Regions from separate parts of the Clostridium sp. DFI.1.208 genome, predicted to be linked through region 3. Evidence: riboswitches for the same ligand, from Rfam matches in the RefSeq annotation. Region 3 holds a riboswitch; each other region holds the start of a gene.
The links. Region 3 has a riboswitch for thiamine pyrophosphate ahead of NE665_RS18085 (ABC transporter permease). Riboswitches for the same ligand answer to the same signal wherever they lie in the genome.
Positions count from the first base shown of each region.

Region 1: linked by a shared signal. The riboswitch ahead of thiW (energy coupling factor transporter S component ThiW) and the one ahead of NE665_RS18085 (ABC transporter permease) in region 3 are both predicted to bind thiamine pyrophosphate.
Region 2: linked by a shared signal. The riboswitch ahead of NE665_RS05475 (TenA family protein) and the one ahead of NE665_RS18085 (ABC transporter permease) in region 3 are both predicted to bind thiamine pyrophosphate.

Region 1 is NZ_JANGCA010000014.1:17,797-28,487, forward strand. Features, by position in the region: gene purM (phosphoribosylformylglycinamidine cyclo-ligase) at 1-713, shown strand, start outside; gene purN (phosphoribosylglycinamide formyltransferase) at 707-1,294, shown strand; gene purH (bifunctional phosphoribosylaminoimidazolecarboxamide formyltransferase/IMP cyclohydrolase) at 1,291-2,826, shown strand; gene NE665_RS09115 (hypothetical protein) at 2,986-3,360, opposite strand; gene NE665_RS09120 (ABC transporter ATP-binding protein) at 3,386-4,078, opposite strand; gene NE665_RS09125 (hypothetical protein) at 4,072-4,824, opposite strand; gene NE665_RS09130 (hypothetical protein) at 4,830-6,050, opposite strand; gene NE665_RS09135 (hypothetical protein) at 6,047-6,763, opposite strand; gene NE665_RS09140 (GntR family transcriptional regulator) at 6,815-7,186, opposite strand; gene NE665_RS09145 (hypothetical protein) at 7,281-7,607, opposite strand; TPP riboswitch at 7,874-7,975, shown strand; gene thiW (energy coupling factor transporter S component ThiW) at 8,199-8,762, shown strand; gene thiM (hydroxyethylthiazole kinase) at 8,713-9,522, shown strand; gene thiE (thiamine phosphate synthase) at 9,519-10,148, shown strand.
Region 2 is NZ_JANGCA010000007.1:87,386-98,076, reverse strand. Features, by position in the region: gene NE665_RS05535 (helix-turn-helix transcriptional regulator) at 47-361, opposite strand; gene NE665_RS05530 (SLOG family protein) at 511-1,020, shown strand; gene NE665_RS05525 (DUF3789 domain-containing protein) at 1,086-1,211, shown strand; gene NE665_RS05520 (DNA topoisomerase 3) at 1,215-3,323, shown strand; gene NE665_RS05515 (hypothetical protein) at 3,320-3,703, shown strand; gene NE665_RS05510 (cysteine-rich VLP protein) at 3,709-4,077, shown strand; gene NE665_RS05505 (hypothetical protein) at 4,231-4,863, shown strand; gene NE665_RS05500 (DUF4316 domain-containing protein) at 4,877-5,797, shown strand; gene NE665_RS05495 (hypothetical protein) at 5,797-6,495, shown strand; gene mobC (plasmid mobilization relaxosome protein MobC) at 6,492-6,836, shown strand; gene NE665_RS05485 (CD1845 family protein) at 6,922-7,212, shown strand; gene NE665_RS05480 (relaxase/mobilization nuclease domain-containing protein) at 7,301-8,710, shown strand; TPP riboswitch at 8,768-8,867, shown strand; TPP riboswitch at 8,927-9,024, shown strand; gene NE665_RS05475 (TenA family protein) at 9,091-9,765, shown strand; gene thiD (bifunctional hydroxymethylpyrimidine kinase/phosphomethylpyrimidine kinase) at 9,762-10,565, shown strand; gene thiE (thiamine phosphate synthase) at 10,577-10,691, shown strand, end outside.
Region 3 is NZ_JANGCA010000044.1:3,803-14,493, reverse strand. Features, by position in the region: gene rplB (50S ribosomal protein L2) at 1-831, opposite strand, end outside; gene rplW (50S ribosomal protein L23) at 891-1,187, opposite strand; gene rplD (50S ribosomal protein L4) at 1,187-1,816, opposite strand; gene rplC (50S ribosomal protein L3) at 1,820-2,509, opposite strand; gene rpsJ (30S ribosomal protein S10) at 2,520-2,831, opposite strand; gene NE665_RS18100 (TatD family hydrolase) at 3,126-3,857, opposite strand; gene NE665_RS18095 (ABC transporter ATP-binding protein) at 3,847-4,587, opposite strand; gene NE665_RS18090 (ABC transporter substrate-binding protein) at 4,610-5,605, opposite strand; gene NE665_RS18085 (ABC transporter permease) at 5,602-6,369, opposite strand; TPP riboswitch at 6,432-6,520, opposite strand; gene NE665_RS18080 (YbjQ family protein) at 6,576-6,887, opposite strand; gene NE665_RS18075 (hypothetical protein) at 6,868-7,086, opposite strand; gene tuf (elongation factor Tu) at 7,187-8,371, opposite strand; gene fusA (elongation factor G) at 8,440-10,518, opposite strand; gene rpsG (30S ribosomal protein S7) at 10,534-10,691, opposite strand, start outside.

The DNA.
Region 1 (10,691 bases), on a different contig from region 3:
CCGTTGGTAAAAATGAACCGAAGAAAATCGAACAGCTGGTAAAGGGTGTTGCGGATGGCTGTGTGCAGGCAGAATGTGCGTTGATTGGCGGAGAAACTGCCGAAATGCCGGATATGTATGATGTGAAGCATTATGATATTGCCGGCTTCTGTGTCGGAGCTGTGGATAAATGCAATCTGCTGGACGGACAGAAAATCGAGGAAGGCAATGTCCTGATTGGTCTTCCAAGTACCGGTGTACATTCCAATGGATTTTCCTTGATCCGTAAGGTGCTGTTAAAGGATGCCAAGCTGGATCTGCATAAGGAATATGAAGAAATCGGAAATCAGAAGCTTGGGGATGTGCTGTTAACACCGACGAAGATCTATGTCAAGGCAATCAAGTATTTGCTCGGTAAGGTTGATATCAAGGGAATGAGCCATATTACCGGAGGAGGCTTCTATGAGAATGTTCCCAGAATGCTGAAGGAAGGACAGGGTGTCACGATTGATACAACTGCCTATCCACGTAAGCCTATTTTTGATATGATTGCAAAATATGGAAATATCCCAATGAATGAAATGTGCAATGTATTCAATATGGGCATCGGCTTCCTGATGGCTGTCGATAAAAAGGACGTGGATACCGTTCAGAGCCTGTTGAAGGAAATCCATGAGGAATCCTATGTCATCGGTGAAGTGACAAACAGTGGAAGTGTGGATTTAAAATGGTAAATATTGCGATTTTTGCGAGCGGGAACGGCTCCAATTTCGAGAATATTGTGCAGGAAATAAACAATGGTCATGTCAACAATGCCGTTTGTAAGGTTTTGATTATTGATAAGGAGCAGGCCTATGCAAAAGAGCGTGCCGCAAAGCTGCAAATCCCCTGTGTATTTGTAGATCCAAAAGCGTATGCAGGCAAGGAGCCGTACGAACAGGAAATTCTGAATGTATTGAAGGAGCAGCAGGTGGAGCTGATTGTTCTTGCCGGCTATATGCGCTTTATCGGCAGGGTGCTGCTGGAAAGCTATCCAAGACGCATTATCAATCTGCACCCGGCATATCTTCCGCATTTTCCAGGGGCACACAGTATTCAGGATGCGTATGAGGCAAAGGTCGATTTCACAGGTGTTACCGTTCATTTTGTAGATGAAGGTGTGGATACAGGTGAAATCATCCATCAGGAGAAAATTGAAATTGATCCCTCCTGGTCACTGGAAACCCTGGAAGAGCATGTGCATGCGCTGGAGTATGACATGTTTCCAAAGGTAGTAAAGCATGTATGTAAAATGATAGAAAGCGAGGAAGCATAATGAAGCGAGCATTAGTTAGTGTTTCTGATAAAACAAATCTGGTACCGTTTGTATCCGGTCTGGTTGAACTGGGCTATGAAATAATCTCTACCGGAGGGACAAAAAAAGCTCTGGAAGACAATGGTATTAAGACGATTGGCATTTCCGAGGTAACCGACTTTCCGGAAATCATGGACGGGCGTGTAAAAACACTGCATCCTAAGGTTCATGGAGCATTGCTTTGTGTGAGAGATAATCCCGATCATGTCCGACAGATTGAAGAGCTGGGAATCCAGTATATCGATTTGGTATGTGTGAATCTGTATCCATTCAAGGAAACCGTACAGAAACCGGGTGTCAGTCATGAAGAAATCATCGAGAATATTGATATCGGTGGTCCAAGCATGCTGCGCAGTGCTTCAAAAAATTATAAGTTTATTCCGGTTCTCTGCGATCCCTCAGATTATGACGGTGTGTTGAAGGAGCTGCGTGAAAACGGAGAAACCTGCCCTGTCACAAGAGAATACCTTGCGGCTAAGGTGTTCCGTCATACCGCAAGCTATGACACGATGATCGCAAGCTATCTGACAGAGAGAACAGGCGAGAAATATCCGGAGAAGTTTACGATCACCTTTGATAAGGTACAGGAGCTTCGCTATGGAGAAAACCCGCATCAGAGTGCTGCCTTCTATAAGGGAATGAACCCGCAGTATTCTCTGGCAAATGCGAAGCAGCTGCATGGCAAGGAGCTTTCCTATAACAATATACAGGATGGGAATGCTGCAATTGAGATACTGAAGGACTTTGAAGGTCAGCCTGCAGTTGTTGGATTAAAGCATATGAATCCTTGTGGTGTCGGTATCGGAAAGACAATCGAGGAAGCATGGGATAAGGCATATGAGGCTGATCCGGTTTCTATCTTTGGCGGTATCGTTGCCTTCAATGAGCCGATTCATGCGGCAGTGGCAGAAAAGCTGTCTAAAATCTTCCTGGAAATTATTATCGCTCCTGCATTTGATGAAGATGCATTTGAAATTTTGTCCAAGAAGAAGAATATCCGTCTGATGCAGCTGGATACCTCACTGGAGGTAAATGCCAGATATAAGGTTACAAACGTGAATGACGGTCTGCTTGTGCAGGATATTGATGATCATAAAATCACAGCAGAGGATCTTCGCTGTGTGACAAACCGCAAACCAACTGAGGAAGAGCTGGAACAGCTGTTGTTCGCATGGAAGGTGGTCAAGCATGTCAAATCCAATGCTATTGTTCTGGTAAAGGATAATATGACCATTGGTGTCGGTGCAGGTCAGATGAACCGTGTAGGAGCTGCGAAGATTGCCATTGAACAGGCAGGAGAAAAGGCAAAAGGCTCTATCATGAGCTCCGATGCGTTCTTCCCGATGCCGGATACCGTGGAGGAGGCTGTAAAGGCAGGCGTTACTGCTATCATTCAGCCAGGTGGTTCCATCAAGGATCAGCTGTCCATCGATGTGTGCAATGAGCATGGCATTGCGATGGTATTCACAGGCGTACGCCACTTTAAGCATTAAATGATAAAAAGAAGCTTAGCAAAACCGATTCTTACCACGTATAGAAAAAAGAATTCAACAGCCGTATACTATATACGAGGTGAATTCTTAGCTTCTATAAGTGTGTATGATTCATGATGCGGCTTCTTTTTTTCTACCCACAGTTGTTGACTCTTTGCGTCATCTGTATTTCACAATTTCAGGAAGCCTGTGATCCATGATACGAAAGGCCTTGTGAAGTAAATAAGCGGATATGGATAATATGCAGCAAGCGGCTGGATGAAAAAGCAATAGCGTGTTTTGATCGGTGGACAAAGGCTGTTGTAACAAGCTTGTCATGATAATACAGAAAAATGAAAGCAGCATTTCTCCACACAGGCAGATAAGCATCCCGCGGATACCTGCCTGTTTTTGCTGAAGCAAGCTGTAGCAGCTATAAGTCAATGGCAGGAAGAGAATCAGCGCCATAGGATATCTGTCGATAACGATCAGGGTATCGAATGCAAGTGCTGCTATCCAGCTCGTATAGGGTATGACGCTTTTTTTACCTTGCACAGGCAGACCTCCTTTTATGAAGCAGCTATTTTCTTGCGGCAGGGCGATAAGGGTCCAGCAGGGCACGCAAATCCTTACCACTTTCGTTTAATTCATCCATCATGATATCTTCTTTGACGATACCGTCATCAAGAACAATACAGCGGTCAATCACAGCTTCAATCTCTTCTATGTTATGCGTGGAAATCAGAATGATGACATCTTCTTTTACCTGTTCAATCAGCTGTTTGACAGTATCCTCTTTCGCATATACATCCAGTGTGGTAAACGGCTCATCCAGTATGATAAGCTTTGCGTTCATTGCAAAACCGGCGCTGATCTCCACCTTTAGCTGCTGACCCTTGGAAAGCGTGCGGATGGTATCTGTTTTGCTTACCTCGAATTGCTCGAGGAAGTCAAAATAGCGGTCTTTGGAGAAAGCAGGATAATACAGCGTAAGAAATTCGCCATATTCCTTTGGAGACATATAGGGGAAATAACTGCCATCCTCTGTGATGAAGGCGATCTTATCAAACTGCTCCTCCACTGCTTTATCGTTCCATGTTATCAATCCGTCATCCAGCGGAATAAGGTTTAGAATGGCTTTCAGCAGCGTAGTCTTGCCGCTGCCGTTTCTTCCAAGGATGCCTGTAATCTCCCCTTCATGAAATTCTATATTGGTATTGCGCAGACCTCGGTTGTTGTAGTACAGCCTTTTAACATTTTCTAATTTTAGCATTTGTAACCTCCCGGCTGTTTATAATCACAGCAATTTTTTATTTGTATAATAAATAGCACACTGTACAATAAGGGAATCAACAGCCTGATTATGGATGCATTCCATGCTGTACAGCTCAAATACAGCAACAGCAGATAGGTCGGATAGAGCCATCTGCTCATGCGGGGAATTTCTGCTCTGCATGCATATATAACGGAGATGCCGCCCGTAACAACCGATATATAAAAGCTGATTAGAAACAAAGCGGACGTAACAGACGTAGGATATAAGAAGGGGAAAGCACGCTGCATGGAGAGCATCATTGTAAATGATTGATATTTTTCAGGGAGAAACAGCTGCTGATTTTCCAGCTGCTGTAAGTGATATTGAAATCCAAAATATAAAATTGTAAGACTGATCAGATAAAAGATAAGCAATAGGATGGCCAACAGAAGAGCATCTGCGACAATGCGTGGCTTTTGTGTTGAAGCCAGCAGCATCCATCGTGTCTTTCCCTGACGGTAATCAAACAGTGTCCGCAGGATATAGTAGAAAAATATAAGTACAAAGAAACAAACTGTAACACCATAAAAGAGGTTGTAGCTTAGCGGCAATAGTTCAATCCATGTAGTACTGCTGTATAGCAAACGGATATTTGATGAAATGCTCTGCATGATAAAGGCAGAGACCATGAAATAGGCGAGTGTAATTGCCAGCAGAACTCTTGAAAGGCGGCGCATATGTTGTTTAAATTCACGTTTCAGCATGTTCTTTACCTCCTGAATTTGACAGGAATACAATCAGCGGGCAGCTCTGTGAGGGAAGGCTTTAGTTTTAAGAAATCCAGCGTGCCGACATATACGGTCTTGCCGTTTTCTATAACAAGGAGCTTGTTCGTATAGTATCCTGAGTCTGTGCTCATAGAAACATAGATTCTTCCATTCTTATATAGAATATCGTGAATAGGCGCATAATCGCCACCTTCTAAAAGAAGCTGTTTGTTTTTTACATGCAGGAGCTGCATGGTGTCTGTATTTAAAATCTGAATTGTATCATCATAGCTGAAGCAAAGATACTTGTCATTCTTATAAATGGTATCAAAATAATGGAAGTCCTTTATACTGATTTCATCCTTCAAATTACCGTTAAGGTCATACTTTGTGATATACAGCTTTTGATTTTTTTCGCTGAATACAAATATATGGTTTGACGAGAGCTGCATTGCAAGATAATTTCGGTCCATGCTTACGTTTGTCAGCTTTTCCACCTTCAGATATGTGCTCATAGCGTAATAGTTGTGCTCCGTATCTGTATTGATGCTATAGCTTTCCGGATAGTTCATTACTGTTGCACGATAGATGTAATTCTGACCGCTCATCGCCGTGGTGCTCGGTGGAAGTATATAATAATACCCATTATGATAAACTGTTTGCGTGGTACCACCGAATTCTGCCATATTTTCCGGCTGAATCCATCCCGGAATGATCTTTTTTTCTTCAGTGTTGTACGTACCTTCTTCTTTCAGGATATGCTCCTTATCCGCATTATAAGTTAACTCTGTCTTGATAAATCCGAAATCGTTAATCAGCTGTTGATTATCTGTCACCATTACGGATACATACAACGATGCTTTGTTCAGCTGCCGCTCATAGGATGTCATATCCGTACTGTATTGATCCTTTGCTTTTTCCCAGTCACTGATTGGCTTGCAGTCATCCTCACATACATACGTGAAGGATGTATAAGAGGAACCCAGATATTCCTGCGGTTTTCTTATTTCATGAGATACTCTGGCACGCTCATCATAGGATATCAAAATGGATGCCTCCTTCAGATTTACGGTACTATCAAAGCCGACACCATGCAGTGCTGAGCGATTCCCCATCACATCCTGTATAGGGAAGTTTGCTTGTCCGGCATATAGGAGAGGTAGACTCATGCATAAAATAGAGGCAAGGGCTGCAGAGGCTATAAAGGCAGTTGTCTTATTCATTTCATCTTCCTCCTTTTCCACATGAAGCAGGATTTCAACTGTATTGCATGTACGGGGATAAGTAGCAGCATGGCAGCAGCTGCGTACCAGTCCTCAATTACCTGTAGATCTGGCATCGTTTGTGCCATAATCAACTTAATAAAGAGGAAAATAATTAGAAGACCGGCATACAGTAGGACTGTTTGTAATCCTTTATATGTCTCCATACCGATTAACAAAAGGGTGCTGATGCAGGTTACTGTAATCAATTTTAATATATTGAGGATTAAAACAACTACCGTAAAGGGCATATAGGCTGTTGCAGTTGCCTGCGAGAGCTGAAAGAACAGAAAGGAATTGCTGAGAAACGGCTGTTTATCTGACACCATGAAGTAAAGAGCAGTCCATGCCAAAATGTGTGTGCAGAGTAAGCCAAGATAGGTCATAAATTGAAATAGCAGTTCACTATAGAGAAAGGTTGATTTGCGAATCGGAAGTAGGCGAACCCGGGTTAATCCGCCTTCACTCATAAAGGTTTTATAGCGGCTTCTGTGAATCAGAAAGAGCAGTAGAAAGCTCGGATAGAACGTCAGAAGCATAATAGTGTTGATATCCTTGGTGATATTGATAAAGCATAGTGCTAGCTGGACGAGAAAGATGTCCACGTACAGAAATATGATCTTATTCACATAGGGGGCAGAAGTGTTTTCAATAAATAAGCGAATCTCTTTCATTGCAGTCTCCTTTCTGTATTGCGGTCGCAATACACTTGTTGGAAATAAAAATTATGTGTTCCATAGCTTTGTAAGCCAGGCAATCGTCTGTTGAAAATCCAGTCCGCTTGTCTGACACTCCTTTACAAATTTCTTCATCGTTACCTCAATCATTTCATTGCGTAGCTTTTCCAAGGTTTCCTCATTGACAATAACAACGCTTTTCACATTGCTGATCGTCTTTATGATTCCCTCATCCTCCAGCTGTTTATAAGCTTTTTGTACCGTGTTTGGATTGATGGAGAGCTGTAGTGCAAGCTCACGGCGACTGGGAAGCTCTTCATAGTGCTTCAGCTCATCGGCGAGAATCAGCTTTTTGATATAACGACTGAGCTGCGGATACATCGGCTCTTTTTTATTAAACGTTATATGTTGTAGATTCATGCAATCCACCTCTCTTCAAGTGTATTATAACCGCAATACACTATGCAGTCAAGAGAAGCCTGTTTTTTTGTTAACAGGCAGACTGTAAATGCATTCAAAAGATAGTTTCCTCAGCATTGAGAACACCGGATGAAAGCCATTCTGTTATATACTCGCGAATGAGATGCTCGTGTGTATTTTTATCATTGGAAACATAATTCGCAAGAAATGTGTCCAGTGTCACATGCTCTGTACGAAAGACTCTGCTTTTATCTTTTGCTGTATTCTGAATCCAGAAAATATAATTGTATGCTTTATACCATGGTGAAACATATACGTTTAAATGATATTGTGTATTTGAACGCATGTCGATGTATGCATGAAAAATAGGCTGTTCTGATACAATCATATGCTTATAATCTTCCATTCCTTCCTGCAGCATACTGCCCTCCCCCCTTTCTTATCATAACAGTGTGCAGAGATCAGAGTGAATAGGACAACGGGACAGCTGTATAAACACTGACCTCTGTACATTCATCATACGGAATAGCAGCAAAATTGCAAGCATTCTGGGACAAGCGGTATCCCATAGGGTGGAAACGGTCATTTTTTGTTGAGAACATCCGAAAATCCATGACTGTTTTTTTATCTTCGGCATTCAGAAAAAACAGCATTGCAATTCCGTTTGAACCGTGGTAACATTTTAATGTAATAAAAAAGGGGAGCTGGAAACGGCTGAGAGGAAGCGCTCGCTTCGACCCATAACCTGATTCGGATAATGCCGACGTAGGGATGTGTACAATATGAGTGACTGCATATTGAGATATGGCCTGCGTTTGCTGTATCTCTTTTTTATTGCTGCATACGGAAGGGGAGCTCCGACCGTACAAAGAACTTCAGCGAGGGAGCCTGCCAGACAGGCTGAGAGGAAGCTGTATGGCTTCGACCGATCTTGGGATATCAACCGGGAGAGCTGTTTTCTTTGTGCTTCCTGTTTATATCCCAAAGGAAAGCAAACAGGAGGTAAGTAGAAATGAAAAATGAACATCGTGTTTTTCGCCATGTCTTTCTGGCAATGATGGTAGCCGTAGGAGTTGTCATATCACCAATCCTGCGTGTGGAGGGTATGTGTCCGATGGCGCACTTTATCAATATTACAGTGGCAGTGTTAATGGGACCCTGGTATTCGTTTCTGTGTGCGGTACTGATTGGGGTCATCCGTATGGCGGTTATGGGGATTCCACCGTTAGCATTAACCGGAGCTGTATTTGGTGCAGCATTGTCAGGAATCTTTTATAAAATCAGCAAAGGGCAGCTGTGGGCAGCAGTTCTGGGGGAAATCATTGGTACAGGAATCATCGGGGCAATCGTGTCCTATCCAGTCATGGCGCTGCTGTGGGGAAGAAACGGTCTGACCTGGATGTTTTATGTACCGAGCTTCTTTATGGGAACCATCATCGGAGGCAGTATAGCATTTGTATTTCTGACATCCATGCAGCACAGTGGTATGCTGCTTAAGATGCAGAAAAAGCTGGGAGGAGAATGGAATGTACGAGAAGCTCTGGAGCCTGAGAAAACAACTGCAGTACAGTCATAATCTAATTCACTGCATCACCAATCCGATCAGCATGAATGACTGTGCAAATGCTGTACTGGCACTGGGTGCGAAGCCAATCATGGCGCAGCATCCGATGGAATGTGAACAGATTACCGTATGCAGTAAGGCACTGGCACTGAACCTTGGCAATTTTGATGATAACCGCTCGATTGCCATGAAGAAAAGTCTTCACTGTGCAAATGAGAATGGTATTCCGGTAATCATTGATTTGGTTGGTGTCGGATGCAGTGAGCTACGCAAAACGTTTGCAGAGGAGCTGTTGCAGAAGGGAAGATTCTCTATCATAAAAGGAAATCTTTCTGAGCTGAAGGCAATCAGCGGCCGTGACAGTCATGCCCTGGGAATTGATGTCGGTGATGGTGATCGAGAAGCTCCTGCAAAGAGTGCAAAGTGGCTGGCTGAGCTTGCACGCAGACATGCCTGCTGTGTCTTATGCAGTGGAGAAGTGGATATCCTGACAGATGGAAAGCAGATATATTTTATAGAAAACGGAGATTCCCTGATGACGCTTTGTACAGGGACAGGTTGTATGCTGAATGTGATTGCAGCTGCATTTTTATCCGTTACAGAGAATTCGCTTGATGCAGCCTTGGCGGCATGTTTGACCTTTGAGCTGGCTGCAGAGAAAAGTGTTTCAATCGCAGACGGACCGGGCAGCTTTCATGCATCACTGTTTGATTCTTTATATGGGATGGATGAGCTGGATTTTGCGAAAGCAAAGGTTAGGAGAGGGCTATGAAATTTGATTTAACATTATATCTGGTAAGCGATTCAACAGATTTATCAGAGGAGGAGTTTCTTAGACGGCTTGAACAGGCATTACATGGTGGTGTTACTCTTTTACAGCTAAGAGAAAAAAACAGAACAACGCTGGAATACTATGAGCTTGCCTGCAAAGTAAAAAAGCTGACGGATGCTTATGGGGTACCGCTTATGATTGATGATCGTGTGGATATTGCTCTTGCGGTGGATGCGGCTGGCGTCCATGTCGGTGCAGAGGATCTGCCCGTCAAAGAAGCGCGGAGACTTATGGGACCGGATAAAATTGTAGGTGCAACGGCGAAGCGTGTAGATACTGCCATGCAGGCAGAAGCAGATGGTGCTGATTATCTGGGAGTCGGCGCAATCTATCCGACTACGACAAAGGTGAAAACAGTATTGACCAGCGTAGAAACACTGCAGGATATCTGTGCACATGTTTCTATTCCGGTTGGTGCTATCGGTGGCTTGAATGCAGAGAATTGTGATATTCTAAAGGGAACGGGGATTAAGGGAATCTGTGTTGTATCTGCTATTATGAAGCAGGAAAATTCCTATGTTGCAGCGAAATCATTAAAAGCTAAAATCATGGAAATCTGTAAATAGAGGTGCAGATAAGATAAGAAAAAGACAACTTCTAAGGGTAAAAGCTCTTAAAAGATGTCTTTTTTTTATGAAGCCCCATACAGCCTTCAACTGTTATTGCTGATGCTTTAGAGAATTCATACTGTGTAGACTTCATTCTTACCTTTCCGTTAACGTGTTATCCGATATAATATGTTGGCACATTTTTGTTAGCTGCTTCCGTACTTCTATATCATAGCTGTTATCTATTCTTATTCATATGAAAATATAGTAACAGGATAGCCAAAAAAGCAACTGTAAGAATCCCATGTAGATGAAATGTGCAGAAATGTTTTTGTTTGATAAATATCGTTTCATTAGATTCAAAATGACGAGTGGTGCTATCGAAGTTAATAACAACAACAGCAAATAGAGAAAAACAGGCAGTTTCGTTAGCAGGTTAACAAAGCTTACTATGATACAGAAATTTCAGATAAAATTATATATATCTTTTTAACTATCTTTTTATATCTTCTTAAATGTCCGCAAAGCCTTATTTTATCGGCTCTACGGGCATTTTGCTTT
Region 2 (10,691 bases), on a different contig from region 3:
ATATAATAAAGAAAGTCACGAAAAAAGCGGCCATTACCGTGACCGCTTACTTTCTGCTATTGAGTTCTTTCATAATACCGAGGATATATTGCATGGATTGAGGATCAAGCTGTCTTGCCTCTGCAATGAATTCCTTTAAGGTTTCCGGGTAGGTATTTCCTTCATCAAAGAATTCCTGCGGTGTCACACCCAGATATTCGCAGATGTAGAAAAAAGACTGCATAGCGGGAAGTGACTTTTTATTCTCAATATTATTGATGTAGTTGTTTGCCTGACCTAACGATAAAGACATATCGCGTGCGGAAACTCCTTTTTGTGTCCGCAGCTTCGCTAATCGTTCCGGGACAAAATCTTCATACATCGCCTTCACCTCCCATTCTGTAATAGATTGTACCTCACGCCCCTTTATTATCCGCAAAAGGAAAAAGGGTATTATCGTTGACTTGCTAAATTAAATCTATTACTATATGAAAAGTGAAGAATTTTACCTATCAGATGGAGGGATGACCGATGAAAGGAAAGACTTGCTGTGTTACCGGACACAGGGATTTGCCGCAGAATGAGATCAACAAAATAAAAGCCGCTTTGGAACATGAGATCGATGCTGCCGTTACAGATGGATTTACCTGTTTTATGAGTGGCTTTGCAGATGGCGTGGATCAGTATTTTGCAGAGCTGGTGTTGGAAAGAAAGCAGACTAATCCGGCGCTGGAGCTGATCGCAGTGATCCCTTACCGCAAACGTCTGGACAGCCTGAATAAGAAAACAAGAACCCGTGAACTGCTGGAGGCTTGTGCGGATGTTGTTGTCATACAGGAAAAATATCTCCCAAGCGTCTACTCCCACAGAAACCGCTATATGGTGGAGCACTCCGACCGAGTGATCGCTGTATATGACGGACGGGAAACCGGCGGTACGGCAAAGACGATCCGCTTCACCCATCGGATGAAAAAGGAACTGCGGGAAATCCCGGTTGGAGAGATCGTCCTGCCGGATCACTTGAAACCAAAAACAAAATAGATACCTGTTGATGCGCTCACTTTGAAGTGGGCGTTTTTCTTTACCCATTTTTAGGAGGAATGCTTATGTGGAACCTGATTTCACATTTCCTTACCTTTGCCGGAGGAATGGCTTCCGGCGTTATGTTGATGTGTCTTATGCAAACCGGAAAACTTGCGGATAAAGAATTTGAAACTATGAAGGAGGAATAAAAATTGAAACTTGTGATTGCAGAAAAGCCCTCTGTTGCTATGTCACTGGCAGCAGTATTAGGCGCAACGGAAAGAAAAGACGGTTATCTCGAAGGTTCCGGTTATCTGGTGAGCTGGTGCGTGGGACATCTTTTGGAACTGGCACAGCCGGAGGCTTACAAAGAACAGTACGCCAAATGGCGGTATGAGGACCTTCCGATCCTACCGGAAAACTGGAAATATGAAGTTCCAAAGGATAAGAAAAAGCAGCTTGCCCTTTTGTGCCGGCTGATGAAGGACAAACGGGTTGATTCTGTGGTATGCGCTACGGATGCCGGGCGTGAAGGAGAACTGATCTTCCGTCTGGTCTATGAATATGCCGGATGTAATAAGCCTATGGAACGCCTTTGGATTTCCAGTATGGAGGATGCGGCGATCCGTGAGGGTTTTGACCATCTCCGTCCCGGCAGTGATTACGATAAACTCTATGATGCGGCAGTATGCCGGGCAGGAGCCGACTGGCTGATCGGGATCAATGCCACCCGGCTTTTTTCTGTCCTGTATGGTGTCACACTAAATGTCGGCCGTGTTATGTCACCGACGCTGGCACTTTTGGTACAGCGTGAGTCGGATATTGAATCCTTCATCAGCAGGCCTTTTTATGTGCCGGAAATCACCTGCGGAGGTTTTACTGCTTCCGGCGAAAAAATGACGGAACGATCCGAGGCTGAAAAAATCCGTATGGACTGTGACCACAACTCCGCTTTTGTGCGTTCTGCGGAAAAGCAGGTAAAAACTATACAGCCTCCCCGCCTTTATGACCTTACAACTCTGCAAAGGGAATGTAACCGTATTTATGGCTATACGGCTCAACAGACCCTTGATTATGTGCAATCTCTCTATGAAAAGAAGCTAGCAACCTATCCGAGAACGGACAGCCAGTATTTGACGAAGGACATGCAGGCAACCGCCGCTTCCCTGATCCTATGGCTGCGTGACAATATGCCCTTTGGAAAAGGCTGCGCCGGAGAGCCGGACATTGACCGGGTAACAGACGACAGCAAAGTGACCGACCACCATGCCATCATCCCAACTGTGGAGATTGCACGGACAGACCTGTCGGAGCTTCCTTCCGGGGAGCGGGATGTGCTTACCCTGCTTGCCGTCAGACTGCTTTGTGCCACAACGCAGGCAAACCGGTTTGAAGCGGTCACCGCTATGTTAGACTGCCAGGGATATACTTTTACGGCAAAAGGAAAGACCATCTTACAGTCCGGCTGGAAAGAGGTGGAACGGATTCACCGTATGAGTATCAGGCAGAGTGAAACGGAACACAGAGAAAATGAAGATGCCGCTCTCCCTGTGCTGAAGGAAGGACAGACTTTTGAAGCTGTATCAGCAAGTCTCCGTGAAGGGAAAACTTCACCGCCGAAACACTATACGGAGGACACACTGCTGTCCGCTATGGAGACTGCCGGTGCGGAAGATATGCCGGAAGATGCCGAGCGTAAAGGATTGGGTACTCCGGCTACCCGTGCGGCAACACTGGAAAAGCTGGTTTCTGCCGGATTTGTACAGCGAAAGAAAAAGCAGCTCATTCCTACGGAAAAAGGAAAGAACCTGATCGCAGTCCTGCCGGACAATATCAAATCTCCCATCTTAACTGCAGAATGGGAATCCATGCTGAAACAAGTGGAACATGGCGAACTGTCGGCAACATCTTTTATGGATCAGATTGCAGATATGAGCCGGACGCTGGTAAAAGAACATACTACCCCGGAAGAACGTTTTGCGGATCTGTTTCCTTCTTCCAAAGGAACTGCACACGAAGCCGTGGGGGTATGTCCCCGCTGCGGTGCCCCGGTATTTGAAGGAAAGAAAGGTTTTTTCTGCGGCAACAGGGAATGTTCTTTTGCTCTTTGGAAAGATAACCGTTTCTTTTCCAGCAAGAAAAAATCTATCACAAAGTCTGTGGCAGCGGCTCTTTTGAAAGAGGGCCGCATTTCTATGTCCGGGCTTTACAGTGAAAAAACAGGAAGGACCTATGATGCGGAAGTGATTCTGGATGATACCGGCGGTAAATATGTGAATTTCAAGCTGGAATTTCCAGTAAAGAAAGGCAGGCGTAAATGAGCGATCGAAAAACCTTTGAATATGGCGGTTATCACTTCACGCCCATACGAAAATTTCACAAAAAAGAAGGCGACTTTTTCGCCATATCGAAACGGCTGGCAAGTGACCCCAACTTAGGGCTGTGTACCTATCAGGATCGGCAAAAAGCACCTTATGATTACAAAGACTTTTATACCGTTTCAACAGACAAAGAATGTGATATTTTCCGCTGCGAAGAAAATGGATTGTTGTATGTACCAGGAAAAAATGAACTTTTTATTTACCATGAACCAAAACAGAAAAAGCGGAACTCTATCGCCGATGCCCTTTCACAGCCTAGGAATGTTACTGATACAACCGAAATTTCCAGCGGTCGGCAAAGCAGAGCCCCGGAAAGGTAGGCGTTATGGCGGAGAGAGAATTGAACCGCTCGGAGCGGGCTACGATCCGAAAGCTGGTTACGGAGCTTTGCGCCAACTATGACTCTCAGGATAAGATCTGCCTTCCTTTGAACAGTCCTTGCTATATGCTGAATAAATGGTGGACCGGTGCTTATTGCAGGTACTTTGAAAAAGCGGTGCTGCCGGTGGATGCAGCACTGGAATCAGCCATTACCGGCGAGGACACCTCCATGAGACAGAAAATATGCCCTGTGTGTGGAAAGGCATATCTTCCTACAACCAGCCAGGCATATTGTTCCGCTGCCTGCCGGGTCTATGCAAGACGGAAATCCGAGCGGGAACGCAAACGCCGGAAGCGGCAAAACCAACCATGATATGTCCGCAACTTAGCCTTAAAAGTCCTTGATTTTCAAGGGCTTTTTGCACCTGTTTTCAAGGGAGCTGTATAAGAATACTCCGGTGCTTTGAAATGAGGTTAAGTTGCAGACAAAACATATATTTTAACAAAAACGATAGGAGGCGATTTTTTGAATATCAACACGATTACCGCGGAGGACCTTCGCCGCATGCCGGATAAGGAAGGACTGATTTTACAGGGCTGTGGCGGGGATCTGACAGAGTGGGTGGACGGGATCAATGAAATGCTGACAAAAGCAGGCATATTGAAAGATGGCTGTCAGTTTGAGAATGTGGCTGCTTTTCAGCACGGCGAACTGACCTGTCTGCTTTACCCGTTTGATGATGTGAAACTGGATATAGGAAAACTTGCCCTGTGGCGTTTACAGACCCATGAAGTCTATGGCGGCACATGGCTGTCGGACTTTGTGCCGAATTATTTAGGCGGATTTATAGAAACACCGGAAGCGTTGGCAGATAAACCGGATTGTCCGCTGATCGGAGCAGATGGGAACATTTTTAATCTGCTGGGTATTGCTTCCCGTACTTTGCTGGAGCATGGTTTGAAAGAACAGGCAAAAGAAATGTCTGATCGGGTATTTGTTTCCGGCAGTTATGGAGAAGCGCTCTGTATCATTGGCGAATATGTCAACATCACAGATTCCGAACCGGAGCATAAGAATTCTCTCCGTCAGCAGCTAAAGGCAACAAAACCGGCAGACCCAGTAAAAAAGCAACAAACTTCCAAACAGCAGGAACGATAAGGAGGGATGCGAAATGGAAAGGAAACGGACCTATGGTGTATGGGCAGTACGAAGCAGCACTTCTATTTTTGGACCGGCACAAAGCTGGTGCAAGGAAAATGGAAAACCGTTGGAGTTTGATAGCAAAGCCGACGCTGAAAACTATGCAAAGGAAGCCAACGAGCATACGACAGCAAATGTCCGATACTATGTGAAAGAAAAAGAACCGGAACCCGGCGCTGTTCGGAAAGGAACATCTCAACCGGAACTGGATGCGCGCAGCCATGAAGAAGTAATACCAAGAAATGATGCAGCGGAAAAACAAAACGAGATTCCGGGCCGACAGATTCCTTCTCAAACAGATCCGCTGGTAGAAATCCGCTCTGCGGTCCATAGTAATTACGCGGGTATGGTCGCTATGCTGGGTGCGGACAACCGTGTGTATTTGGGGCGTGAGGAACGTTGCCATTACCAGGATATGCAGCCATCTTACTATGACAATCAGGACGGTTCCCTGTGTTTTGTCTGTGATCAGCCCGATATGTATTATTTTCTTTATGGAGAAGGCTGGGCGCATACCCAGACGGAAATGTTGGAACGAGGGCTTACCTTGCGCCAGTATGAAGAATTTGCGAGACTGCAAAATGGGGTCCTTGCACAGTTTACCACCCAAAGAGAAATCCTGTTTGCCGGACAGCCGTTTCAGGCGCCGGAAAGTTATCTTCGCAATGCGGAACTTTATGAGGAAGGACAAACCGGGAACTACAATATGCTGGATGGCAGGCTGAACAACGAACCTCCTGTGCGCCCGGATCTGACAGACGGACAGACGGATGAAGAAATCCGGGAGCTGGTGCCGGAAGCAAAGCCGTCTTTGATGGACCGTTTGAAAGCAGACAAACCGGAGCATGAAGCAAGGCAGATGATCCCTCCTGTGCCGGAAAGGGAACGCTGATGGCCGGGGTAAGATTTGAGGATGTAGATCTTTTGGGTGCTCTTTCCCGTATCGTAGATCTTCATACCCAACATTATAAAGAGGACTTTGACCTGGATAAGGAACTGATTTCAAAACTGGCTGTGTCAGACCGTTCAGAGGATAAACAGCTTCTTTGGATGTCACGCCCTTGCGGAACCTATACCCTGCGCGAACGGGAAGTTTATCTGGATGGAAGCCATGAAAATAAAGTGTGGCGGTTTTACCAGGAACAGACAAATGATCCCGTTTTGGCTTATGCCATCTCTTTGAAAGAAGTCAGGGACGGAAAAATATTTGGCAATCTCTATCCGCTAAATTATAGAGAACATGTGGAACGGATGAAAAAGCTGACCTGTCCAATCGGAAATGTAGCCGTTGCATTTGCGGATGGAAATGTTATCACGATTCCCTATCAGGAACGGAGACAGCTTATGAACCGGTTTATGCCAGAGCATGGAGCCCCTAAAACAATGACTTATCTGCCGGAAAATGAGCCGGAGCTGATGATGATTCTAAAACGGGAACGCTTCAAACGCAGCTATCATGCGACAGCCGGAAATCTGGAGGAATATCTTGATAAGCTGGAAAAGACCACCTTGCGGGAAAAACTCAAAAGAGCAAAGACGGTGGTTTCAACACAGGAGGTCTCATCTCATAAAAGAGGGTTGGAACGATGAAGGGCGGGCATAACAAAAAATCCGTCCGCGTCGAATTTGTCATGTCCGAACCGGAGGCCGAACTGGTAAAAGAACGCATGGCGGAACTTGGCATTACCAACCTGTCGGCATATCTGCGAAAGATGGCCGTAGACGGTTACATCATTCACCTTGATATGGGAGATATTCAGGAAATGATCCGGCTTCTCCGCATTTGTTCCAATAACTTAAACCAATATACCAGACGGGCCAATGAGACCGGCAATATTTATGCCGCAGATATAGATGACATCCGCACCCGTCTGGACAGCCTTTGGGATGGCATGGACAAACTGATCCGGGGATTTGCAAACATTTCATAAACAGCCGGAAAGCCGTTGCTTTCTTTTTGCCGTCACGGTAAAATTTTTATAAGGGCAGATGCCCTTCTGAAAGGAGGCAAAGCGTATGCGTTTGATAGGTAAATTACTGGCACTTCCCTTTATGCTGGTTACGGGGATTCTTTATCTGGTATGTAAATTTTTGGTGGTCCTTTCCGGTGCGGTACTTGGGATTCTTTCCGGGATCATCTTTTTGGCAGCATTGGTGCTGTTCTTTGTCGCAGGATTTTTGCCGGGTCTTGCCTGGCTTATGATCGCCTTTCTTATCAGTCCATACGGTCTGCCTCTGGCGGCTGCATGGCTGGTAGGGATCATTGGCGGGGCAAACAGTGCCTTAAAGGATTTTATATTTGGTTAAGCAGATTTGGCGGGGCGCATAGGCAGCCCCGCTCTTTTTCTGCAATTATAACTTCTCTGATTGGAATTAAGTTAAGGAGGTGACGAAAATAGCGACCACAAGACTGATGCCTCTGCATGTAGGAAAAGGTCGGAATATCTCTACTGCGATCTCAGATATTATTGATTATGTAGAAAATCCGCAGAAAACCGATTTTGGAAAATTCATTTATGGCTATGAGTGTGATACCCGGCTTGCTGATGCAGAGTTTCTTCTGTCCAAACGACAGTATGCAAATCTGACCGGCAGAAATCAGGGTGCAGATGATGTGATCGCCTACCATCTCCGTCAGGCATTTAAGCCCGGCGAAGTTACGCCAGAAGAAGCTAATCAGATCGGCAGGGAGCTGGCACTGAAGCTCACAAAAGGAAACCATGCCTTTGTTGTCTGCACCCATGTGGATAAGCACCATGTCCATAATCACATCATTATCAACTCTACTACACTGGACTGTCAGAAAAAATTTCGCAACTTCTGGGGCTCTACCTGGGCAATCCGGCGAATGAATGACAAGCTGTGTTTGGAGCATGGACTTTCGATTGTAGAAAATCCGAAACCCAGCCGGGAGCATTATGGCACATGGCTGGGAAATAAAAAGCAGCCTTCCTTTCAGGAGCAGATACGCATTGCTATTGATGCTGCATTAGAGGAAAAGCCAAAAGATTTTGAGGAACTTCTACAGAAGCTGGAAACTGCTGGGCTGGAAGTCAACCGTGAAAGAAAACATCTTCGGTTCCGAGTTCCGGGACAAGAAAATTATACCCGATGCGATACGCTCAAAGGCGATTATACAGAACAGGCCATCAAAGAACGGATTGCCGGTACACGGACAGTAAAACCCCGCCATGCCTTTTCTAAAAAAACGGTTTCCAAAGTTGGATTGCTGGTTGATATTGAAGCTGCAATCCGTTCCGGCAAGGGCCCTGGTTATGAGCGCTGGGCAAAAGTGTTCAATCTAAAGCAGCTTTCTCAGGCAGTGCTCTACTTAAAAGAACATGGCGATATGGGTTATGAGGATCTTCTGGAAAAAGCCAACGCCACTACCACTAATTTCAATACCTTATCCGTTCAGATCAAAGATCTGGAGTCAAAAATGAACGCCAATGCCGAGCTGCAAAAACAGATCGTAAACTATGCGAAAACGCGGGCTGTCTATGTAGAATATCGCAAAGCCGGGTACAGCAAAAAATTCCGAACAGAACATGAAGCTGAAATTCTGCTGCACCAGGCGGCAAAGAATCATTTTGACGAGCTGGGAATCAAAAAGCTCCCCTCTGTCAAATCTCTCCGGGAGGAATACACCGATCTTCTGGAACAAAAACGGAAAGCCTATTCTGCCTATAAGCAGGCCAAAAATGATATGAAAGAACTTCATAATGTTCGGGCCAATGTGGAATACCTATTAGAGATTTCTTCCCCACCACAACCGCAGCGCAGCACAGAAAAATCCCGTCAATAAGGTTTGCTAACTTGAATTCTATAGACCTTGACTTTCCGGGACTTCTTAACTATAATAATACTCAAGCAGGGGGACTACCTTGTAGTTGAGAAGGTTAAAACCTGACCCTTTGAACCTGTTGGCTAATACCAACGCAGGGAGCTAAAGAATACAGATTCGTATTTTTTGGACATTCTCTGTTTTGGGAATGTCCTTTTTAATTGAATAAGATATGATATGTGTTTGCGAGGGAACTGAACAAGTTGAAAAAGGTAAGACCTGACCTCTGGACCTGTCGGCTAATACCGGCGTAGGGAAGCAATTTCTTACGCTCGTATTGCGTCTGAAAGAGCTTCTAATTGTTTTAGAGGCTCTATTTTTTTATTTTAGGAGGAACAAACATGGCATTTATGAAAGACATTTTAACCCGCAACATCCCCATTTGGGAAGAATGTGCAGCTACCCCATTTGTGCAGGAAGTGCAAACTGGAAAGCTACCTCTTGAAAAGTTCAAGAGATATATGATTCAGGATAGTATCTATCTGAAAAACTATGCCCGTATATACGGCAAGGCAATTTTTCATGCTGATACATTAAGAGAAATTCAGCTTTACTATTCCATGCTGAATTTTGTAAATGATACGGAATCAGAAGTGCGTCTGGATTATCTAAAGCAATTTTGCATGACGGATAATGATATTGAACTGATCGCTCCTCTGCCTGAAAATCAAAATTACATTGATTTCATGTTTGAGATTGCGTCACATGGAAAGAATGAAGAAATTTTAATGGCGGTTCTTCCCTGTATGTTAAGTTACAGCTATATATTCCGCAAACTGGCGTCTGTCCCCACAAGCAGAGAATCAAGATATTGGGACTTTATCAAAGATTATGCGGATGAACAATATGCAGAAAGCTGCAAAGAATGGTCTGCTTTTGCAGAGCATAAATGTGCCGGGTTATCAGTAGCAAATAAAAAGTATCTGGCTGATATTTTTGAAAAAGCAAGTTTGTTAGAGCTTGCTTTTTGGAAGATGGCCTATCGGAACGAGAGAATGGAGGAAAATGCAAAATGAAAAAAGTATTGTCCATTGCCGGATCAGATTGCAGCGGAGGTGCAGGTATTCAGGCTGATTTGAAAACTTTTTCTGCTCACGGTGTATTTGGAATGAGTGTTATTGTTTCTGTTGTTGCAGAGAACACCAGCCGTGTTATCGACATCCAAGATATTACCCCGGATATGATTGAAAAACAGATTGACGCCGTATTTGAAGATATTGAAGTGGACGCAGTAAAAATCGGTATGCTTTCTACACCAGAATGTATGAAAGCGGTGGCAAAGAAACTATTACAATATAAGCCCCAAAATGTCGTAATCGACCCGGTTATGTATGCCAAAAATGGCTGCCCATTGATGAATCCTACGGCGGTTTCCACCTTGATAGACACAGTAATTCCACTGGCCGATGTACTTACTCCGAATATTCCAGAGGCAGAGAAAATAGCAGATATGCAGATTTCCACAGTTTCAGATATGGAGGCTGCCGCAAGAAAAATATATGCCATGGGTTGTAAGGCGATTGTTGTCAAGGGTGGACATCATATAGGAAATGCTGTTGATGTCCTATTTAATGGAGAAAATTTCTACCATTTTGAAACATCCCGCATTGATACGAAAAATACTCATGGGACAGGCTGTACCTTTTCTTCTGCAATCGCTTCCCAGCTTGCAAAGGGAAAAAGTGTTCCGCTTGCAGTCGAATCTGCAAAGGCTTATGTCACAATGGCAATCGAACACTCTCTTGCGATTGGAAAAGGCTGTGGCCCAACGCACCATTTCTACGAATTGTATCAGCATGGTTTATCTAAAGAATAGGCAGGTGCAAAATGAACTTTGATTATACACTTTATCTTGTTACTGATCGTCAACTAATGAGCTGCGATAGCCTGACAGAAGCGGTAGAACAGGCAATTTTAGGAGGCTGCACAATGATACAACTCC
Region 3 (10,691 bases):
TTTGCCATTACGACGACGAACGATCAGTTTCGTTGACGCTTTTTTCGCTTTACGTGTTTTCACACCCATAGCTTTTTTGCCCCAAGGTGTCATTGGAGATTTACGTCCTACTGGAGTACGTCCTTCACCACCACCATGAGGGTGATCATTAGGGTTCATAACGGAACCACGAACAGTCGGGCGAACACCCTTCCATCTCATACGTCCGGCTTTACCGTAGTTTACCAGACTGTGGTCTTCGTTACCAACCTGACCGATTGTAGCACGGCAATTAGACAGAATTCTACGAACTTCACCAGAAGCCAAACGAACCGTTGTGTATTTTTCTTCAATACCAAGGATCTGAGCAGATGTTCCAGCGGAACGAGCCATCTGGCCACCCTTACCTGGCTTTAATTCAATATTGTGAATGAAAGTACCTTCTGGGATATCTTTCAGCTCCATTGCGTTACCAACCTTGATGTCGGCACCTTCACCGGAAACGACTGTCATTCCAACAGTTAATCCCTTAGGAGCAATGATGTAACGCTTTTCACCATCTGCATAGTTCAGCAGAGCGATGTTAGCGGAACGGTTTGGATCGTATTCAATCGTAGCCACACGAGCAGGAACACCGTCTTTGTTTCTCTTAAAATCGATAACACGGTAAGCTCTCTTGTGTCCACCACCCTGATGACGGGTTGTGATACGTCCGTTGTTGTTACGTCCACCTTTGCTTTTTAACGGCTCCAGCAGACTTTTTTCAGGCTTGTCTGTAGTGATTTCTTCATAAGACAGACTTGTCATACCACGACGACCTGGAGTGGTCGGCTTATACTTCTTAATTGGCATAGTGTCAATTTCCTCCTTACGCAATATTTAGTCAGGAAATAGCGTGCTTCTTCCTGAACTTATTCAGCCTCTTCGCCGAATAAGTTGATGTCCTGACCTTCCTTGATTTTCACATAGGCTTTACGGACATTCTTTGTAGTACCAACATATTTTCCCATTCTCTTGGTTTTAGGTTTTACATTTACGATGTTCACTTTCTCAACATCGACACCGAAGATTGCTTCCACGGCCTGTTTTACCTGTGTTTTGTTGGTTCCCTTTTTAACTTCAAACGTTACTTTGTTATCTGCGTCCATGTATCTCATCGTTTTTTCAGTGATGATTGGACGGATGATGATATCCTTGTAGTTTTCCATTATGCAAGTGCCTCCTCAACATCTTTCACAGCAGCTTCTGTAAAGACGATTTTGTTAGCATTTACGATATCGTAAACATTTAATCCATCAGCAGTAAGCATCATCATAGTAGGGATGTTTCTCATGCTCAGGAATGCGTTTTCAAAATCTTCACCTTCAGATACTACGAATAAGGTTTTCTTAGGTGCGTTGATATCAGCGATAATCTGATTGAAAGCTTTTGTTTTTGGCGCTTCCAGTTCAAATTTATCTACAACGCTCATTGCGTTTTCCAGCACCTTTTCAGACAGAGCTGATTTCAGAGCCAGACGACGAACTTTTTTGTTTAGCTTGTAGCCATAGTTTCTAGGAGTCGGACCGAATACGATTCCGCCGCCTCTCCACTGTGTAGCACGAATGGAACCCTGACGAGCACGTCCAGTTCCCTTCTGACGCCAAGGCTTACGTCCGCCACCGCGTACTTCTGTACGGTTTTTGGTATCGTGAGTACCCTGACGCATGGATGCTCTCTGCATAATGACAGCATCGAAGATACATTGCTGATTTGGCTCGATGCCAAATACTGTATCTGCAAGAGTGATTTCATTCAGCTCTTTACCAGTTTGGCTTAATACGACCATCTTAGGCATCTTTTATTCCTCCTCTTTCGTGTAATCTACTAATGTTACAGGTTCTGTGTTTCCCTTGGAACATTTAGCAGTGCGTACCATAACCATTCCACGTTTTGGTCCAGGCACGTTTCCTTTGATCAATAAGTAATTGTTTTCAACATCAACCTTAATCACTGTCAGGTTCTGGTTCGTAGTTCTGTAACCACCTTCCTGACCGGCCATGATGGTTCCCTTGATAATTTTACCCTGACGTGAGGTAATACCGTTGGTAGCCAGTGAACCGATGTGTCTGTGGTGTCCGGAACCATGGCTCTTAGGACCGATTTTCGCATTGTTACGAACGATCGTACCATTGAATCCCTTACCCTTTGATGTACCGATTACATCTACTGTTTCTCCGGCACTGAAGATTCCTACGTTTACCTCAGCACCCAGCTCCAGCTCAGCAAATTCGCTATCGCGAACTTCCTTAACGAATCTTTTTGGAGCAGTATTTGCTTTTGCAGCATGTCCGGCTTCGCCCTTCGTACTGCGTGCTTCTTTAACATCCTCAAAACCTAACTGTACAGCTTCGTATCCGTCGTTTTCCACTGTTTTCTTCTGTAATACAACATTTGGACAAGCCTCTACTACAGTTACAGGAATCAGTGTTCCATCTTCTGTGAAGACCTGTGTCATCCCAAGTTTACGTCCTAGAATACCTTTCATGATGTCACCTCCATTACAGCTTAATTTCGATGTCAACACCACTAGGCAGTTCCAGACGACTCAGTGAGTCGATTGTTTCTGCTGTAGGTCCGACAATCTCAATTAAACGTTTGTGAGTTCTGATCTCGAACTGCTCGCGAGAATCTTTGTATTTGTGTACCGCACGCAGGATTGTTACTACCTGCTTTTCAGTTGGAAGAGGTACTGGTCCAACAATTTTTTTAGCACCGTGAGCTTGTGCTGCCTGCACGATCTTTTCTGCGGAAGCATCCAAGATTCTGTGCTCATAAGCTTTTAAGCGAATTCTTACGCTATTTTTTGCCATGAATATATCTCCTTTCGCCTATATGGACTATAGACTCGCTCGATGCGAATTCCCCGACCTCGCCGTCCATGACAACGTTTCTCAGTGGGTCGGCAACCTCGCATGTCCTTGCGGTCGTGATAATATTCTAACACATCCAAATATTGATTACAAGCGTTAATTACGGCTTTTTTTAGTTTTTTTCATAAATTTTTCAGAACCTCCACACTCCTCGAAATATACTGTTTATGATAGCGTTTTCATCGTTTTCCTGGTAAAAAACATGTAAAAAAACTTCTAAATCAATAGAAGTTTCTACATGTAAAGCAATGTGTTCTGCAGGAAGGCTTCACAGTTTTTCTGCATCTGCTGCTCGAGCTGATGATACGGAATATTCCGCATTTCTGATATTTGAGCCATGCTGCGCTTCAATATCGCTCCATGCTCATCCGGCAAAACCTCACGCTGTTCACACCACGTACAGGCGGAAATCCCATCCGTTTCCACAAGCAGACGTTTTAAAGGAACTGCGGCAGCCACTTGCTGAACCGTTTCATCGAACGGCAGCGAAGGACCTATGGTAAACCAGCAGCCCATATCAATATACTCCTGCAACCAGCTTCCACAGGAATACCAATGCACCAGATAGCGGTTCTCATAACGACGCAAAAGCTCCAGCGCTTCTTTCTCCATCCCCTTCAGATGCAGAATAACCGGCAGTCTATGCTCCTGTGCAAATGAGAGCTGCTGCTCAAACACAGCGTATTGCAAGGCTTTATCCGTCTTACACCAGACACTATCCAGACCGATTTCTCCTAGGATCCTCGTCTCCTTCAGAAACGGCAGCATCTCTTCCCAGCTAACCTGCTCCACCTTCCATGGATGGATACCGGCACTGATCCATATCGCAGGATTATCACTTTGAAGCTTCTTCAGCTCCTCGTATTCCTTCGGCGTTGCTGCATTGGCAATGCAGGTGATGCCCTGCTGTCTCAAAATTTTAGGTGTCAATGCAGTATCCATATGCATATGCGCATCAATGATCATGAGCGCCCTCCTTTAGAAGCTGATAAATTTCCTTCTTCAGCTGCCCCTGCTCATACAGCCACTCCCGACTTTTTTTACAGTCCTTTAAAGAAATTTCCCGGCAAATGGAAGCCGGCGAGCCCTGCAGTATAAGAATGCGGTCCGCCAGATACAGAGCCTCCTCAATATCATGGGTTACCAGCAGCATGGTTCTGTTCAGCTCGCTTCTCAGCTTCAGCAGCCAGTCCTGCATATCATTGCGGGTGATGACATCCAGAGCACCAAAGGGTTCATCCAGCAATAGGATATCCGCACTGCAAAGTGCTGTCCGCAAAAATGCAGCCCGCTGGCGCATACCGCCGGACAGTTCAAACGGGTATGCGCGCTCATACCCCTTTAAACCAAAGGTCTCAAATTCCTGCAATGCTTTTTCTCTGGCCTCGTTTATATGCCCGTGAAGCTTCCCATACAGACACACATTGTCCAAAATATTCTTCCAAGGCAGAAGAAGATCATCCTGCGGCATATAGGCAAAGTGGGAGGATACCCCTGTCACCTGCACATCATCTACATAAAAGATTCCTTCTTCACAGTGCAAAAGACCTGCCAGAATATTCAGAAGCGTGGATTTTCCACAGCCACTTGGACCAATCAGCGCTGTAAATTCCCCTTCTTCCACATGAAAGCCGACATGCTCCAGTATCCTCCTGTTATCAAAAGAAATCGCCATATCCTCAACTCGTAATTTCATGATGACCTCCTGTGCATCTGCATTATTTCACAAATTCATTCGTATATTGTTCGCTGGCCTTGATGCTTTCCGTAATCAGCTTGTTTTCATACATGAAGGCTGTATAGTTATCCCAGACGGAATCCTTCATAACACCCCAGCTCTTTGCATCCTTCGCATATTCGCTGCTCAGATACTTCTGACTTTCCTTGAGAAACTTCAAATCATAATCCGGCGCATAGTTGCTTAATATTTCAGCTGACTCCTCCGGATGCTCGATTGCATACGTATACCCCTTCTTTACAGCATTCATAAATTTCTGAACCGTTTTTGGGTCTTCCTTTATCATCCGTTCACTGCTGATAATGACAGGCGTATAATAATCCAGGCGCTCATCCAGATCGCGTAATGGTATGTAATTCAGGTCATAGCCCTCCATTCTTCCCTTGGTTACCGCCCAGCCTTCAAATTCCCACTGGATATCAACGTTTTTACCTAATGCTGCAAAGCCGCTTCCATCAGCGCCAACCATCGTCAGCTTGGAGAAATCCGCCTTTGCGGCCTTCATCACCGCTTTGATGACTGCCTCCTCGCTCGGTGCCTGCCATCCGGCATAGACCTTACCCTCAAAATCCTTGGGAGACTTGATGTTTTCCTTTTTCAGGGATACAAAGCCGCTTGTATTATGCTGGATGATGGCTGCAATCGCCCGAATGGGCAGCGGCACCTCTGCTGTTCGCGCATAGGTGACATCCTCCTGATAGCTGACACCAAATTCCCCCTTGTTTGCCGCAACCAGCGTAGCGCTTGTCGCATCATCTCCCGGCTCTATGATATCCACATCCAAGCCTTCTTCCTTAAAATACCCCTTATCCTTCGCCACATAAAAGCCGGTATGGTTGGTATTCGGAAGATAATCCAGAATCAGCGTAACCTTCTTAGTCGTTTCCTTATCTTTTGATGCTTCCTTATTATCAGAGCATCCGCTCACCGCAACAGCCATCAGCATGGCCATCAGCATACAGCCTAATTTCTTCATGTCGTTTTCCCTCTTTTCTTTCTTGCATATGGAAACAGTACCGCCTCCAGCAACACCACCGCCCCGTGCAGCAGAAGACTCAGGACAATCACAACGACTACACAGGCAAACACCTTATCCAGCATATAGCCGTTTTTCACTCGAATCATGTAATACCCAAGGCCTGCGGAAGCGCTCAGCCACTCTCCAACGATAGCTCCGCCGATACAGTAGGTCGCAGCTACCTTCAAGCCGGAAAACAATGCAGTGGAGGCTGCCGGTATTTTCACATATGCATATATCTGCCATTTCTTCGCTCCGAAGCTTTTCAGCAAACTGATCTGATGCTCATCTACTTTCCCCAGCGCATCACAGAAGGCGATTGCCACCGGAAAAAAGCACATGAAGATGACCATTAGAATCTTCGGCGCCATACCAAAGCCCAGCCATATGGAAAACAGCGGTCCCAGCACCATGACCGGTACGGTCTGTGTGACAACCAGATGGGGAAATATGCTGTGCTTAAACAGCTGGGAAAGATCCATGCCGATAGCGATAACGATCGCGAGCAGTGTGGCAATCAATAAGCCGATGACAGCCTCCTGCAGCGTAACCAGCGAATGCATCCATAGTACATCACGATTTACAAACAGCGCCTGTATAATTTTTGAGGGCGCCGGCAGGATATACAAATCGATATCAAATACATGAACACAGCCTTCCCATACCGCCAGCACCAGAAGCAGTGTGAGAAGCGGCATGCCGAATCTTTTAAAACGCTTCATCCTATGTTTCTCCTTTCCATTAAAAAAACACCTCTGTGAGGCGTAAGTGAACCAATCTAATACTCAAGATAGATATGACTCCCTACGCTAGCATTAACTAGATCAGGTCATAAGGGACTGTCTCAGCCTTACGGCACCCCTGTCATGACAGTATCATTATACACGCATCGTGTAAAAAAGAAAAGAAAAAAGCAGACAAGCTGCTTTTACAGAAAGGTTACCGCTGTACCATAGGCAATGACCTCTGCGGCTCCCCCCATGATTGCACTGGACGCATAGCGAATATTCACAATAGCATCGGCACCAAGGGCCTCTGCTTCCTCCACCATACGCTTCGTTGCCAGTGCACGTGCCTCATTCATCATTTCATTGTATGCCTTCAGCTCACCACCAACCAGTGTCTTAAAGCCCTGCGAAATATCCTTACCGATATTCTTTGTCTGAATTGTACTTCCCTTTACAAGCCCCAGCATATTCAGTGTTTTTCCGGTAATGTAATCAGTATTTACTAAGATCATCTTCTTCTCCACTCCTTATCTCGTCAAGTCGTTCCTTGACAACATGTATCCACAGAAAAAGCAGTGCCAGCATAGGAACACCAAACAGGATTATGATAATCTTTGGTGCATCCAGAAAAAACAGAGAGCTGATCCAAATCATCATATAGCATGCGATGATGGCTCCAATTACGATGGGTGCCAGCATTTTTCTGTTCATACCGCCCACTCCCTTCTGTCATTACCTGTATTATACTACAAAAAAGTACAACATACAGAAAAAAGAGCACATTCGTGCTCTTTTCCGTGTTTTTTATAAATTACTCGATGATTTCTGTAACGTTACCGGAACCTACAGTACGTCCACCCTCACGGATAGAGAACTTTGTATTGTTTTCGATAGCGATTGGAGCAATCAGCTCAACGTTCATTTCAACGTTATCACCAGGCATAACCATTTCAGTTCCTTCTGGTAATGTAATAACACCAGTTACGTCAGTTGTACGGAAGTAGAACTGAGGACGGTAGTTAGATACGAATGGAGTGTGACGTCCACCCTCTTCTTTTGTTAATACATAAACCTGAGCCTTGAATTTTGTGTGTGGGTGTACGGATCCTGGTTTAGCAAGAACCTGTCCACGCTGGATCTGGTCACGGTTGATACCACGCAGCAGAGCACCGATGTTATCTCCGGATTCTGCGAAGTCCAGCTGCTTACGGAACATTTCCAGTCCAGTAACAACAGTTTTCTGAGTATCCTTGATACCAACGATTTCAACTTCTTCTCCCAGTTTCACTACACCACGCTCAACACGTCCGGTAGCAACTGTTCCACGTCCTGTGATTGTCATAACGTCTTCTACAGACATCAGGAATGGTTTGTCAGTTTCACGAGTTGGATCTGGAATGAATTCATCAACAGCATCCATCAGCTCTTTGATAGCGCCAACGTATTTGTCATCGCCTTCCAGAGCCTTCAGAGCAGAACCACGGATAACTGGAGCATTGTCTCCGTCGAATCCGTACTCGCTTAACAGCTCACGTACTTCCATTTCAACAAGGTCGATCAGTTCTTCGTCATCAACCATGTCACATTTGTTCAGGAATACAACGATGTAAGGAACACCTACCTGACGAGCAAGCAGGATGTGCTCACGAGTCTGAGGCATAGGACCATCAGATGCAGCAACAACCAGGATAGCACCATCCATCTGTGCAGCACCAGTAATCATGTTCTTAACGTAGTCAGCGTGACCTGGGCAGTCAACGTGTGCATAGTGACGCTTGTCAGTCTGATATTCAACGTGTGCAGTGTTGATTGTGATTCCACGTTCTTTTTCTTCAGGTGCACCATCGATCTGGTCATAAGCCTGTGCCTGTGCCATACCGTCTTTTGCAAGAACGTTTGTAATAGCAGCAGTTAACGTAGTTTTACCGTGGTCAACGTGTCCGATAGTTCCAATGTTAACATGTGTTTTGGAACGGTCAAATTTTTCTTTTGCCATTTTAATTTTCCTCCTAATTTATTAGTTTCCAAGTATATTCTAATTCAAAGTTTTTATAAAAGCAACAGTTAATTTTCAGAACTATTGTTTTTAATGATTTTTTCTGCAATACTCTTCGGTACTTCGGCATAATGGTCGAATTTCATAGAGTAATTTCCACGTCCCTGAGTGAAGGAACGCAGGTCTGTAACGTAACCGAACATCTCTGACAGCGGAATGTGAGCCTTAACGATAATCGCGTTTCCTCTCTCTTCCTGGTCAACGATTGCACCACGACGGGAGCTTACGTCACCCATAACGGATCCAAGATATTCATTTGGTGCAGTTACCTCAACCATCATGATTGGCTCCAGAATAACCGGGTTACATTTCTTGGCAGCAGCCTTTAAAGCCATACTAGCCGCGATTTTGTACGCCATCTCACTGGAATCGACATCGTGGTAAGAACCGTCAAACAGCGTTGCTTTGATATCGATTACCTGATATCCGGCCACAATACCGTTTGCCAGTGCATCTCTTAAACCTTCTTCTGTAGGCTTGATGTATTCACGAGGTACGCTTCCTCCGACAGTAGCGTCCACGAATTCAAATCCTTTTCCCTCTTCCTGAGGCTCGAATTTGATCCATACATGACCATACTGTCCACGTCCACCGGACTGTTTGATATATTTACCTTCACAATCAGCAGTACCGCGGATGGTTTCACGGTAAGCAACCATTGGCTGTCCAACATTTGCTTCTACCTTGAATTCACGGCGCAGACGGTCAACGATGATGTCCAGGTGAAGCTCACCAACACCGGCGATGATTGTCTGACCTGTTTCCTGGTCTGTATAGGTTTTGAAGGTAGGATCCTCTTCTGCAAGCTTTGCAAGAGCAAGACCCATCTTATCCTGGTCAGCCTTGGTCTTCGGTTCCAGAGACAGTTCGATAACTGGTTCCGGGAATTCCATGGATTCCAGAATGATTGGAGAATCCTCTGCACATAAGCTGTCTCCGGTTGTTGTAACCTTCAGACCTACGGCAGCAGCGATATCTCCTGCATATACCTGATCGATTTCCTTACGAGCGTTGGCATGCATCTGAACGATACGTCCGAAACGCTCTCTTTTTCCCTTAGTGGAGTTCAGAACGTAGCTTCCTGCTTTGGCTGTACCGGAGTACACACGGAAGAAGGAAAGCTTTCCAACAAATGGGTCTGTTGCGATTTTGAATGCCAATGCAGCAAATGGTTCTTCATCGCTGGAATGACGCTCGGATTCGCTTCCGTCCTCCAGCGTTCCCTTGATTGCAGGAACATCCAGTGGAGAAGGCAGATATTCAACAACAGCATCCAGAACCATCTGAACACCCTTGTTCTTATATGCGGAACCGCATAATACCGGGAAGAAATCACCAGCACAAACTGCAATACGCAGAACGCGCTTGATGTCTTCGATGCTTGGCTCTTCGCCTTCCAGTACTTGCATCATGAAGTCTTCATCATAATCAGCAAGGTAATCAATCAGCTTGGAACGATATTCCTCGCACAGATCCTTCAGATCTTCCGGAACGTCACCCTCCTGAATATCTGTACCTAAGTCATTGGTATAGATTTCAGATTTTCTTTCAATGATATCTACGATACCAGTGAAAGTGGATTCCGCACCGATTGGCAGCTGAATCGGGCAGGATTTAGCACCCAGACGATCTACGATCGTTTTACAGGACATCAGGAAGTCAGCTCCTGTTGCATCCATTTTGTTACAGAATACGATACGAGGAACACCATATGTAGTAGCCTGACGCCAAACAGTTTCTGTCTGAGGCTCTACACCGGCTTTTGCATCCAGTACCGTTACGGCACCATCAAGTACACGCAGGGAACGTTCAACCTCAACCGTGAAGTCAACGTGGCCTGGAGTATCGATAATGTTGATACGGGTACCCTTCCATGCTGCAGTAGTTGCTGCAGAGGTGATGGTGATACCACGTTCCTGCTCCTGTGCCATCCAGTCCATCGTAGAAGCTCCATCGTGAGTTTCTCCGATTTTGTGGTTAACACCTGTATAATACAGAATACGTTCTGTAGTTGTTGTTTTACCAGCATCGATATGAGCCATGATACCAATGTTACGTGTGTTTTCTAATGAATACTGACGTGGCATAATGGATCTCCTTTCTTACCAGCGGTAATGAGCAAATGCTTTGTTTGCTTCTGCCATCTTGTGAGTGTCCTCACGTTTCTTGACAGATGCACCACTTCCGTTTGCTGCATCCATGATTTCAGCAGCAAGTCTCTGCTCCATCGTTTTCTCGTTTCTTAAACGAGCATAGTTTA